Regions from separate parts of the Streptomyces sp. NPDC051310 genome, predicted to be linked through region 2. Evidence: riboswitches for the same ligand, from Rfam matches in the RefSeq annotation. Region 2 holds a riboswitch; each other region holds the start of a gene.

Region 1 (4,180 bases), on a different contig from region 2:
CCCGCTACTGATCGACGAAGACCCGGTGCCTTGCGCACCGGGTCTTCGTCGTTCCCGGGCCGAGTGCGCTCGCCCGGTCGGCCGATGGCGTACGGCGGTGCGGCGCGGCTCCGGACGGCGTGCGCGGGCCCCGCCTACCGTCCGTAGCCGTGGGCGACAACGGCGGCACCGGGGGTACCGGCACGAGGGGCGCGACCGCGGACTCCACCTGGGTGCGCAACCCCCGGCGGGCACGGGTGCGCCGCTTCCTCCGGGCGGTCCCCGCCCTCATGATCGTCGGCGGGATCGGGTACGACCTGGCCACGCCGCCCGCGTTCACCGCCGTGCCGCTGTTCGCCGCCGCCCCGCTCGTCGCCGCGCCCTTCTTCACCGCGCGTACGACCCTGGTGGCGGGGCTCGCCGCCGTCCTGGCCGTCGTCGGGCCGCGGCTCCACAGCGGCGTGCTGCACGAGGCCCCGGCGATCACCGAGACCGTCACCCTGATCACGGTCTCGGGGCTCGCGCTGCTCATCAACCGGGTCGTCCGGCGCAGCGGTGAGCGGCTCGCCTCCGCCCGCGGCATCGCCGAGACCGCGCAGCGGGCGGTGCTGCCCACGCCGGCCGAGCGGATCGGCGGACTGCGCGTGGCGGCGCGGTACGAGGCGGCGCAGGCGGACGCGTTCATCGGCGGCGACCTGTTCGCCGTGCAGGACACGCCCTACGGGGTGCGGCTGGTGGTCGGGGACGTACGGGGGAAGGGCATGGGCGCGGTCGAGGCGGTGGCGGTCGTGCTGGGGGCCTTCCGGGAGGCGGCAGAGCAGGAGAGCTCCCTGGAGGGCGTGACGCAGCGGCTGGAGCGGGCGCTCGCCCGGGAGGGCACGCGGCGGGACGGGCTGGACGCCTTCGAGGGGTTCACCACCGCCGTCCTGGCCGAGGTGCCGCGCGGCGAGGGGGTGGTGCGCATGGTCAACCGCGGCCACCCGGACCCGCTGCTGCTGTACGCCGGCGGGAGCCTGGAGCCGCTGGAGCCGGCCGAGCCGGCGCTGCCGCTGGGCATGGCCGACCTGGGGGCCTGGCCCGACCGCGCGGAGCAGGTGCCGTACCCGCCCGGAGCGACGCTCCTCTTCTACACGGACGGGCTGTCGGAGGCGAGGGACGCCACCGGTGCCTTCTACGACCCGGCCGTGGGGCTGGCGGGGCGGGACTTCGAGGGGCCGGAGGAGCTGCTGGACGCGCTCGTCGAGGACGTACGGCGGCACACCGGCGGCGGGGCCACCGACGACCTGGCCCTGCTGGCCGTGAACAGGCCGTCGGCGCACGCCGCCGAGCACCGAGCGTGACCGGTGCATACCGCTCCGCAAAGCATTTGACGTGGAGTCGGAAAGTGTGATGAGGCGCGCGGGGCCTGAGGGGCCGTCAAGTTGCCGCATCTGCCCGCCTGTGGGGCGGTACGTCCGGCCGGTGGAAGTTAATGATCAGTAGGAACAGCTTGGAAACGCGGCCCCGCGTCTATTAACGTTCGATAACGCAGCGCGGTCGTCCCAGCCGACGCAAGAGCGACGGCACCGTGCGCGCGCGCCGAATTCCGCATGGGAACCGGGGAACCACCACTTGGGGTGAATCGGGCCGCATCGCCGGCCCGTAGGAGACCTTCCTGCTCCGAACCCGTCAGCTAACCCGGTAGGCGAGAAGGAAGGAAAGGAGTGCGCCCCCGTGGCGTCCAACAGGCCTGCCCCCGAAGCGCCGTCGGCTCCCTCGGCCCCCTCGGCTCCCTACGCCGCCGCTTCGTTCGGTTCCGGTGCTCCCGCGGACGGTCCGTGGGAGGAGTGGAACCCGACCGAGGACACCGTCCGTCCGGTCCGGGGCCGCCACCGGGTCGTCAAGCAGCGCGGCGGGCTGGCCCGCAGCTCCACCGTCCTCGGCGTGGGCGTGATCGCGGCGGTCGGCGCGGGCGGCATGGCCACCGCGCAGGACAAGCCCCCGGTCTCGATATCCCTGCCCGACCTGCCGGGCGCGATCGCCGACAGCCTGCCGGACGCCGAGTCCATGCCCGGTATCGGCACCCTGATGTCCGACGACGGCGACACCCCGGGCGACGCTCCCGTGAACGCGGCGCCGCTCACCGCCGCCTCCCTCACCGCCGGCGACGGCACCGGTGACCAGGCCGACAGCGGAGCGAACGCCGGCGAGGCGCTGCGCGCCCGCATCCTCCAGCAGGCCGAGCAGCAGCAGGCGTCCGCCGACGCCGCGGCGAAGGCCGCGGCCGAGAAGGCAGCCGCCGAGCAGGCCGCCACCGCGGCCAAGGCCCAGCAGACCGCCGCGGAGAAGGAAGCCGCCGAAGCGCAGGCGAAGGCCGAGGCCGAAGCCGCCGCCAAGGCGGAGGCCGAGCGGCTGGCGAAGCTCGCCGCGAGCTACGCGCTGCCGACCTCCTCGTACACGATCACCTCGACCTACGGCCAGGCCGGCTCGATGTGGTCCTCCGGCTACCACACCGGGCTCGACCTCGCGGCCCCGACGGGTACGCCGGCCAAGGCCGTGCACGGCGGCACCGTCAAGTCGGCCGGCTGGTCCGGTTCGTACGGCTACCGGATCGTCCTGGAGCTCGAGGACGGCACCGAGGTCTGGTACTGCCACCTCTCCTCCATGACGGTCGGCGCCGGCCAGAAGGTCGCCACCGGCGAGACGATCGGCCGTGTCGGCGCCACCGGCAACGTGACCGGTCCGCACCTGCACCTGGAAGTGCACACCGCGAGCGGCGAAGGCATCGACCCGCTGGCATGGCTGCGCGGCAAGGGCCTGACCGTCTGATGCCGACCGCGTCGGCGCGGCAGCTCGTTGCGCGGGGCCCAGCTGCCAGGGAGCTCGTGGCGCGGGAACGGCCCGGCCGGGCGCTGTCCGGCCGGGGAGCTTCCGCGCGGACACCCTGCCCGCGGACACCTTCCCCGCGGGCGCCGTCCGCAGAGGCGCCGTCCGCGCGGGCATCGGGAGGCCGAGGCTCCGTGGAGCCGGCCGTCCGCGAAGACCCCGGCAGTCCTGGCGGTGCACCCCCCGACGCCAGGGCTGCCGGCTGCCCCTGTGCCGCTGCGGCAGACTGCCCGCGTCCGGGCGTGCGACGGCCGGAATAGCCGCCTCCTCGAGGGGCGTTGAGCCACGCATGACCTCACTCCGCACGCTGGGCACCTCCGACCTCCACGTCTTCCCCCTCGGGCTCGGAGGTAACGTCTTCGGCTGGACCGCGGACGCCGCGCAGTCCTTCGCCGTCCTCGACGCCTACACGGCCGCCGGCGGCAACTTCATCGACACCGCCGACACGTACTCGTCCTGGGCCCCGGGCCACCAGGGCGGCGAGTCCGAAACGGTCATCGGCGACTGGCTGGCCGCCCGCGCGAACCGGTCCGACGTCCTCATCGCCACCAAGGTCGGCTCCCACCCTCGGTACAAGGGTCTCGCCGCGTCGAACATCAAGGCGGCGGCCGAGGAGTCCCTGCGCCGGCTGCGCACCGACTACATCGACCTCTACTACACGCACTACGACGACCCGAGCGTGCCGGTCGAGGAGTTCGTCCCCGCGCTGGACCAGCTCGTCAGGGACGGCAAGGTCCGTGCCATCGCCGCGTCCAACATCTCCGCCGAGCGGCTCCAGGAGGCCCTGGACTTCTCCGCCCGCGAGGGCCTCGCCTCGTACGTCGCGCTCCAGCCGCACTACAGCCTCGTCTCCCGCGACACCTACGAGGGACCGCTGAGGGACACCGCCGAGCGGGCGGGTCTGTCCGCCGTGCCCTACTGGGCGCTCGCCTCCGGGTTCCTCACCGGCAAGTACCGTCCGGGCGCGGACGTCGACAGCGCCCGGGCCGCGGGCGCGGGCAAGCACCTGGAGACCGCACGCGGCCGTGCGGTGCTCGCCGCCCTGGACGCCGTCGCCGAGGGGCGCGGCGTCGAGGTCGCGACGGTGGCCCTGGCGTGGCTGCTCGCACGGCCGACCGTCGCCGCGCCGCTCGCCTCCGCGCGCACCGCCGAGCAGCTGCCCCCGCTGCTCGCGGTCGCCGGCGTGGAGCTGACGCAGGAGGAGCTGGCCGCGCTCACCGACGCCTCCGCCACGGAGGAGCCCGCCGGCAGCCTTTAGGGACCGGGACCGGGACCGGCTACGACCGGTACGGGTTGTAGCCCGCGTAGTCCCGGTGCGGAGGCGGTGTCCACACCC
Region 2 (4,180 bases):
AGGCGTCGTCCTGGAGCCTGGCCTTCTCGTCCCGCAGCCGCTCCACCCGCTCGGCGGCCTCGGCCGCCAGCCGCTGCTGCTCGGCGATCTCGCTCTGCTGGGAGACCCACTGGCGCATCGGGTAGGCCAGGGCCACCACCATCGAGCAGACGACCAGCGCCAGGAAGGCCGCGCGGCCGGTGAGCCGCGAACGGCGGTCCTGCCGGCGGCTCTGGGAGCGGTAGACACGGGCGGCGGTCTGCTCTCCGAGCAGCCGCAGTCTGGTCGCGGTGGAGAACCGGTCCCGGGCCATGCGTCCCACGCGCCTCCCTCTCCTACGTACGTACGTCCCCGGACACGGTACGGGACCGTGGCCGGGGACGTACGGAGGCTGGTGCGGTGATCAGCCCTTGAACCGCGGGAAGGCGCTGCGGCCCGCGTACACCGCCGCGTCGTCGAGGATCTCCTCGATGCGCAGCAGCTGGTTGTACTTGGCGACGCGCTCGGAGCGGGCCGGGGCACCGGTCTTGATCTGGCCGCAGTTGGTGGCGACGGCCAGGTCGGCGATGGTGACGTCCTCGGTCTCGCCGGAGCGGTGCGACATCATGCACTTGAAGCCGTTGCGCTGGGCCAGCTCGACGGCGTCCAGGGTCTCGGTCAGCGAACCGATCTGGTTGACCTTGACGAGCAGCGCGTTGGCCGCGCCCTCCTCGATACCGCGGGCCAGGCGCTCGGGGTTGGTGACGAACAGGTCGTCACCGACGAGCTGCACCCGGGTGCCGAGCTTCTCGGTGATGGTCTTCCAGCCGTCCCAGTCGTCCTCGAACAGCGGGTCCTCGATGGAGACCAGCGGGTACGCGTCGACGAGCTCGGCGTAGTAGTCGGTCATCTCGGCGGCCGAGCGGGACTTGCCCTCGAACGCGTACGCGCCGTCCTTGTAGAACTCGGACGCGGCGACGTCGAGCGCCAGCGCGATGTCCTTGCCCGGGGTGTAGCCGGCCTGCTTGATGGCCTCGAGGATGAGGTCGAGGGCGGCGCGGTTGGAGTCCAGGTTCGGGGCGAAGCCGCCCTCGTCGCCCAGACCCGTCGACAGGCCCTTGTCCTTCAGGACCTTCTTCAGGGTGTGGTAGACCTCGGCGCCCCAGCGCAGGGCCTCGGAGAAGGACTCCGCGCCGATCGGGGCGATCATGAACTCCTGGATGTCCACGTTGGAGTCGGCGTGCGAGCCGCCGTTCAGGATGTTCATCATCGGAACGGGCAGCAGGTGCGCGTTCGGGCCGCCCAGGTAGCGGAAGAGCGGCAGGTCCGACGCCTCGGATGCGGCGTGCGCGACGGCGAGGGAGACGCCGAGGATGGCGTTGGCGCCGAGCGAGGACTTGTCCGGCGTGGCGTCCAGGTCGAACATCGCCTGGTCGATCAGCCGCTGCTCGGTGGCGTCGTAGCCGACGAGCTCCGGGCCGATCTGCTCGATGACGGCGAGGACGGCCTTCTCGACACCCTTGCCGAGGTAGCGGTCCTTGTCACCGTCGCGGAGCTCGAGGGCCTCGAACGCACCGGTGGAGGCACCGGACGGGACGGCAGCACGGCCGGTGCTGCCGTCGTCGAGGCCGACCTCGACCTCGACCGTGGGGTTGCCTCGGGAGTCCAGGATTTCCCGGGCTACGACGACGTCGATGGACGGCACGAGCATCTCCTTCTGGGATGTGACGCACAATGTGACGCAAGTGGTGCAGGGTCTCTTCGGCCCTTGCGACGGTCTTGCGACAAGAGCCTAACCGGCGGCGGGTCCCTGACCAGCCGACGCCCGCCCCGTGGGACGAAAAAGGACCCGGGGGCTCCGAAAGCGGGGCAGAACCCCACAAGGTCTACTCACCGGTAACCGGCAGGGCCCCGGCCCGGCGCGTACGGGGGAAGGGGCGCCGGGCCGGGGCGGCCGGGGTGCCGGGGGGTCAGCTCAGGTGGAGCTGCTGGCCCGGGTAAATGAGGTCGGCGTCCTCGATGATGTCCTTGTTGAGCTCGAAGAGCTTCTCCCAGCCGCCCTGGACCTTCTTCGCGGCGGCGATGGAGCCGAGGGTGTCGCCGGCCTGCACCTTGTACTCGCCGTCGCCCTTCTCGACCTTCTTGCCGGCCGGGGTGGTCACGGTCTCCCCGGCGGGAGCCTTCGGCGCGGTGCGCTGCTCGCTGCGCGTGGTGGGCTGCTCGGCCGCGCGCTCCTGCTGCGGCTGGGCCTGCTCGGCGGAGCCGCCGCCGTACGGGGTGCCGGACAGGCCGACGCCGCAGCTCGGCCAGGCGCCCTTGCCCTGGCCCGCGAGGACCTTCTCGCCGATCTCTATCTGCTGGGACTTGGTGGCCTGGTCGGCGGTGGGGGCGTACGCGGTGCCGCCGTACGCGGCCCAGGTGGAGGCCGAGAACTGCAGGCCGCCGTAGTAGCCGTTGCCGGTGTTGATGGACCAGTCGCCGCCGGACTCGCACTGGGCGACCTTGTCCCACTCGGCGGCGGTGGCGGCCGAGGCGGACGTGGCGCCCATCAGCGGGGCGGCGACGGCGATACCGGTGATACCGGCGAACGCGGCGAAACGGGCGGCCTTGGACGGGCGACGGTGCTTGGACGTGCCGGAAAACAGCATGGAACTTCTCCTCACCGACGCCTGCGAGGTGAGCTGTCGGGTTCGGGCGTGAGCTGCCCGGCCGCGCGGTGTGCGCGGCTTCACCCCGAGCCGGACCCTGCCGTCGTCTCCAACGGCCGGGGTCGGCGCAAACCTTGGGTCCCCCGCTCCTGCCTTCGGCGCATGACGCGTCGACTGTTCCCTCGCGGCCGGCGGCAGGATTCGGCGTTCCGGCCGGAGGGGCCCGCGGTGGCGAGCGATGACGACCGTAGACACAGTCGCCGTCGAAGTTCAAAGACGGACATCCTGCCCAATCCGCCCCTACCGCCCTGCGCTTGACGGACGTTTGCGCAGGTGAGGGGCGGAACGGACAGATCGTGCGTTCGTGATGCGCCCGCTGGCGCAAAGAGACGCTTGTCTCACTTACACAGAAGCGGACATAGCGTCACTCATCACCCCGCCGGCTGCTCCTCCGCGGGCGTCAGGTCGAGGCTCTGCCCGGGCACGATCAGGTCCGGATCCTCGCCCACCGTCTCGCGGTTGGACTCGTAAAGGGCGGTCCAGCCGCCGGGCAGCTCGTGCGCGTCGGCGATCACGGAGAGGTTGTCGCCGGGGCGGACGGTGTACGAGCCCGGGTCCTCGGACGCGCCGGACTCGCCGACGGCGGGCTCACGTGTTGTTCCGTCACCTCGCGAGGCATGTCCATCGTTTTCGCGCTCAGTGACCGAATTGTCGGCGCTCGTGGTGTTTTCATCCTCGGGGGCCGCCGGGCCGGTCGCCCCGTCGGACTCGGCCGGGTCGGGCTCACCGCGGTGCTTGCCGGTGCCCGGGGCCACCGGCTCCGTGGGCTCGACCCGCTCGGTGGGCCGGGACTCGGCCGGCTCGGTGGGCAGGAGGCTCTCCACCGGGTCGGCGGGGGTCTCGGGCGCGTCGGGGTCCGAGGGCTCCAGGGGGTCGGCCGACTCGGCCGGGTCGGGCGCCGGGACGGTCTTCTCGGGCGTGACCTCGGGGCTCGCCCCGGCCGCGCCACCGGCGGTGCCGAGGCCCGCGATCGGGGCGCAGGTTTCCCACGCCTTGACGCCGGTCGCGGCGTAGACCTTCTCGGCCACGGCTATCTGCTGGGCGCGGCTCGCGAGGTCGGGGCGCAGGGCGTACTGCGTGCCGCCGTAGGCGTCCCAGGTCTCCTGGGAGAGCTGGAGCCCGCCGTAGTAGCCGTTGCCCATGTCGATGCTCCACGAGCCGCCGGACTCGCACTCGGCCACCCGGTCCCACGTGGCGGCGTCGACCGCCGACGCGGATCCCGCGCCGAGCAGCGGAAGTGCGAGGGCGGATCCGGTCACCCCCGCGGCGACGACGATGGCGGGGGCTTGACGGGGTCGTCGGTGACGGCCGTTCCCGGAGCGCATGCGGTGCTGCCTTTCGCGTGACTGCTGAGGTGGGGGTGAACGTAGCGGCATTCGAACGTCAGTCACAAGTCGATGCAGCGGAGATCACGCGAAGATCACAGTTCTGACGGACCGTCACTTCCCAAAGGGGATGCTGTGTCCCCTTTCCCCGGTTCCTTCCCCGGATCCGTCCCCGGTTCGCGCCCCGGG
Region 3 (4,180 bases), on a different contig from region 2:
ACGCGGCGCAGCGCCTGCGGGAAGGTGATCTTCTCCCGGAGCGCCAGCGCTTCGATCATCGCCTCGGCGCGGTCACCGATGCCGCGCTTGGGCACGTTGAGGATGCGGCGCAGCGGGACGCTGTCCTCCGGGTTGGCCAGCACGCGCAGGTAGGCCAGGACGTCCCGGACCTCCTTGCGCTCGTAGAAGCGGACGCCGCCGACGACCTTGTAGGGCAGTCCCACCCGGATGAAGATCTCCTCGAAGACACGGGACTGGGCGTTCGTGCGGTAGAAGACGGCGACGTCACCGGCCTTGGCCTCGCCCGCGTCCGTCAGCCGGTCGATCTCGTCGGCGACGAACTGCGCCTCGTCGTGCTCGGTGTCCGCGACGTACCCGGTGATGCGCGAACCGGCGCCGGCGTTCGTCCACAGGTTCTTGGGGCGGCGGCTCTCGTTGCGCTCGATCACCGCGTTGGCGGCGGAGAGGATCGTCTGGGTGGAGCGGTAGTTCTGCTCCAGCAGGATCGTGGTCGCCTCCGGGTAGTCCTCCTCGAACTGGAGGATGTTGCGGATCGTCGCACCGCGGAAGGCGTAGATCGACTGGTCGGCGTCACCGACGACGCACAGCTCCGCCGGGCCGAGGTCCTCGTACCCGGTGCCCACCAGCTCGCGCACGAGCGTGTACTGCGCGTGGTTGGTGTCCTGGTACTCGTCGACGAGGACGTGCCGGAAGCGGCGGCGGTAGTGCTCGGCGACGTCCGGGAACGCCTGGAGCAGGTGGACCGTCGTCATGATGATGTCGTCGAAGTCCAGGGCGTTGGCCTCGCGCAGCCGCGCCTGGTACATCCGGTACGCCTCGGCGAGGGTCTTCTCGAACCCGTCGGCCGCCTGGTCGGCGAAGGTCTCCTCGTCGATCAGCTCGTTCTTCAGGTTGGAGATCTTGGCGCTGAACGACTTCGGCGGGAACTTCTTCGGGTCCAGGTCCAGGTCGCGGCAGACCAGCGCCATCAGCCGCTTGGAGTCGGCGGCGTCGTAGATCGAGAAGGACGACGTGAAGCCGAGCCTCTTGGACTCGCGGCGCAGGATGCGGACGCACGCGCTGTGGAAGGTCATCACCCACATGGCGTTGGCGCGCGGTCCGACGAGCTGCTCGACGCGCTCCTTCATCTCGCCGGCGGCCTTGTTGGTGAAGGTGATCGCCAGTATCTGACCCGGGTGGACGTTCCGCGTGGCCAGCAGGTGGGCGATGCGGTGGGTCAGCACCCTGGTCTTGCCGGACCCGGCACCGGCGACGATGAGCAGCGGTGAGCCGGTGTGGACGACGGCCGCGCGCTGCTGGTCGTTCAGCCCCTCCAGCAGCGCGGCGGGGTCGACGACGGTGCGCGGGGCGCCGTCGCGGTGGTACGCGTCACGGGCCGCCGGCACGTCGAAGCGGTCCCCGAAGAGGTCGTGCGGGACCTCCTCCGGGGCCGGCCGGTGGTCCTCGGAGTCCTCCGGGGGCGGCGGCGGCTCCTCCGAGGTGTGGTTCCGGAGGTCCGCCAGGAAGCTGTCGTCAAAGAGGCTGCTCATCGCCTATCGAGTCTAGGCGGCCCCACTGACAGCCGTGGCCGAACCGCCTCCCTCACGTTCGGTCACCCCTACCGCACAGTAATCGAAGGTCACGAAAATGTATCCGACATATCGAACATCATCCTTCACAGCACCGCCACAGGTTGGCTAGCGTGCCTGCCCAAGCGGACCGTCCCCTCATCGGCGAACCACGCCGATCGGCCGCCCACGCCGCATCCGCCCTCCCCGCCATGGGAGTTCGGAACCGGGAACCCACCATGCACCGTGGGGTGAATCGGCCGTGACCGCGGACCGTAGGGCACCTTCCGTTCGCCCGAACCCGCCGGCTGACCCGGTAGGCGGTCCACGGAAGGAGATGCCGGCCTTGGCGTCGCATCGCAAGCCGCGCAGCCGCACCACCCGCACGTTCGGTACCAGCTCCCCCGCCGTCGGGGTCACGACGGCCGCCATCGCCTCGGTCACCACCCTGCTGTCCGCGCAGTCCGCCGGCGCCGTGCCGGGACGCCCGTCGGTCGAAGAGGTGGAGCGGAAGGTCGACGACCTCTACCGGCAGGCCGGCACCGCGACGCAGCAGTACACCAAGGCCAGGGAGGCCGGCGAGCAGCGGCGGCGCGCGGGTGACGGCATGCTCGACGAGGCCGCGAAGCGTACGCAGGCCCTGAACGAGTCCCGCCGCGTACGGGGCGCCTACGCGGCGGCACGGCACCGCTCGGGCGGGGCGACCCCGAGCGCGGCCCTGCTCCTCGCGGAGGAGCCGCAGCCGTTCGCCGACCGCACGCCGGCGGCGGGACGCCCCACCGGGCCGCAGCACGAGCAGCTCACCGGGTCCAGGACGCAGCGGACCGCGGCGACCGGGCAGCAGGCCGAGGCGGCCGAGCCGTTGGAGCACCGGACCGCGGCGACCGGGCAGCAGGCCGATGTGACCAGGAGCCCGGAGGCGCTGCCCGACTCCCAGGCGTCCCTCCAGGCCGGCAAGGAGACCGTGCAGCGGAAGCTGGCCGAGGCGCGCGCCCTGCTGGCGCAGCTGACGACCGGGGAGCAGGCACGGCTGGTGCGCTTGGAGCGGGAGCGCGCGGCGGACGCCCGGTGCCGGGCCGGGGAGAAGGCCCGGGCGGAGGAGGAGGCGCGCGCCGCGGCGGAGGCGGCCCGCGCGTGCCGGGAGCAGGAGGAGCCGGACCCGCGGCCGGCTCAGGGGGAGGAGCCGGGGCCGGCAGGCGGCGGTACGACCGACGGCGGCTACGCCGCCAAGGCGGACAAGGTGCTGGCCTTCGCCCGCGCCCAGATCGGCAAGCCGTACGTCCGGGGCGCCACCGGCCCGAGCTCGTACGACAGCTCCGGGCTGACCCAGGCCGCGTGGAAGGCGGCGGGCGTCGACCTCCCGCGCACCACCCGCGAGCAGGCCGAGTCCGGCACACCCGTCGCCATGGAGGACCTGCGCCCCGGCGACCTGGTGTTCTTCTACGACGACATCAGCCACGTGGGCATCTACCTTGGCGACGGCATGATGGTCCACGCGCCCGGGCCCGGGGCGAACGTCCGCGAGGAGTCGATCTACTACCTGCCGGTCCACGGCAGCGTGCGCCCGGCCTGAACGGCCCCGCCCGGCACCACGACCGGAGCACCGCCCGGCACCCCGGCCGGCGCCCTGCCCGCGGCCCGTGCAGGGGGCCGGCGGGCCGGGGCGGCGGGGATCACGTCCAGAGCGTCGCGATGAAGACGTTGGCCACGGTCAGACCGCCGACGGCGCCGAAGAGGCCCTTCTCCACCCGCTCCTCGTCCCGCTTGACGTAGACCAGGCCGAGGATGACGACCAGGATCGCCAGCTTCACGCCGATCTTGAGGTTGTTCACGGTCTGGTCGTCCGCCTGGTTCAGCCCCACCAGTGCCACGCCGGTGATCAGCATGGTCAGCGCGCCGTGCAGCATGGCGGGCGTGAAGCGCGCCGTGCCCGCGCCCATGCCCTTCATCTGGGTGAGGAAGCCGCCCAGGAGGGAGGCGATGCCGATGATGTGCAGCGCGACGAAGACATTGATGAGTACGTCCATGGGCCGGAGCCTAACCGGGGCCATAGCACGCACTTCCGGTCAGGGTGGGCTCATTCGTCGCATCGGTCACGGCTGATACGGAATGCGGGATTCCAGGTGCAGCGCCGCCCTCGCATCCCGCCCCGGAACTCTCACCTGCGGCCAATAACGGTCACTCTCCCCCAGCCCCGTGACGCCCGGGTTTAGCGTCCTCCCCCAGGTGGCCGGCTCTCCCCACCGCCGCCTCCCTACTCCCGGGCGGCAGCCGGCCACCCCGCCGACCTACCGACGGGAAGGGACCGCCCCCGTGGCAGCGCACCGCAAACAGAGACAGGGCCCGCTGAGCGGATCGGCGGCCGGCCGCACCGCCCTCACCCTGGTGCTCGCCGGAGCGGCCACCGCCACCGTCCTGGAGGGCGCCGGGCACGCCGATCCCCGCCTCACCCCCGCCCAGGTCAGGGCCCGGGTGGACCGGCTCCACCAGGAGGCCGAGGAGGCCACCGAGCGGTACAACGGCGCGAAGGAGAAGGCCGACGAGGCCCGCGCCTCGCTCGACGCGCTGCGCGACGAGGCCGCCCGCCGCACCGAGCGGCTCAACGCCGCCCG

The links. Region 2 has a riboswitch for cyclic di-AMP ahead of ACIA79_RS24910 (transglycosylase family protein). Riboswitches for the same ligand answer to the same signal wherever they lie in the genome.
Region 1: another riboswitch for cyclic di-AMP. It lies ahead of ACIA79_RS21820 (M23 family metallopeptidase); the one in region 2 lies ahead of ACIA79_RS24910 (transglycosylase family protein).
Region 3: another riboswitch for cyclic di-AMP. It lies ahead of ACIA79_RS29335 (NlpC/P60 family protein); the one in region 2 lies ahead of ACIA79_RS24910 (transglycosylase family protein).

What each region holds. Positions count from the first base shown of each region.
Region 1 is NZ_JBITEO010000015.1:17,805-21,984, reverse strand. Features, by position in the region: tRNA gene ACIA79_RS21830 (tRNA-Met) at 1-7, shown strand, start outside; gene ACIA79_RS21825 (PP2C family protein-serine/threonine phosphatase) at 150-1,319, shown strand; cyclic di-AMP (ydaO/yuaA leader) riboswitch at 1,546-1,681, shown strand; gene ACIA79_RS21820 (M23 family metallopeptidase) at 1,693-2,787, shown strand; gene ACIA79_RS21815 (aldo/keto reductase) at 3,134-4,102, shown strand; gene ACIA79_RS21810 (PrsW family intramembrane metalloprotease) at 4,122-4,180, opposite strand, start outside.
Region 2 is NZ_JBITEO010000019.1:44,436-48,615, reverse strand. Features, by position in the region: gene ACIA79_RS24920 (septum formation initiator family protein) at 1-292, opposite strand, end outside; gene eno (phosphopyruvate hydratase) at 383-1,663, opposite strand; gene ACIA79_RS24910 (transglycosylase family protein) at 1,929-2,606, opposite strand; cyclic di-AMP (ydaO/yuaA leader) riboswitch at 2,610-2,777, opposite strand; gene ACIA79_RS24905 (transglycosylase family protein) at 3,038-3,925, opposite strand; gene ACIA79_RS24900 (cytochrome P450) at 4,087-4,180, opposite strand, start outside.
Region 3 is NZ_JBITEO010000027.1:16,298-20,477, reverse strand. Features, by position in the region: gene pcrA (DNA helicase PcrA) at 1-1,550, opposite strand, end outside; cyclic di-AMP (ydaO/yuaA leader) riboswitch at 1,758-1,907, shown strand; gene ACIA79_RS29335 (NlpC/P60 family protein) at 1,906-3,141, shown strand; gene ACIA79_RS29330 (hypothetical protein) at 3,242-3,595, opposite strand; gene ACIA79_RS29325 (NlpC/P60 family protein) at 3,882-4,180, shown strand, end outside.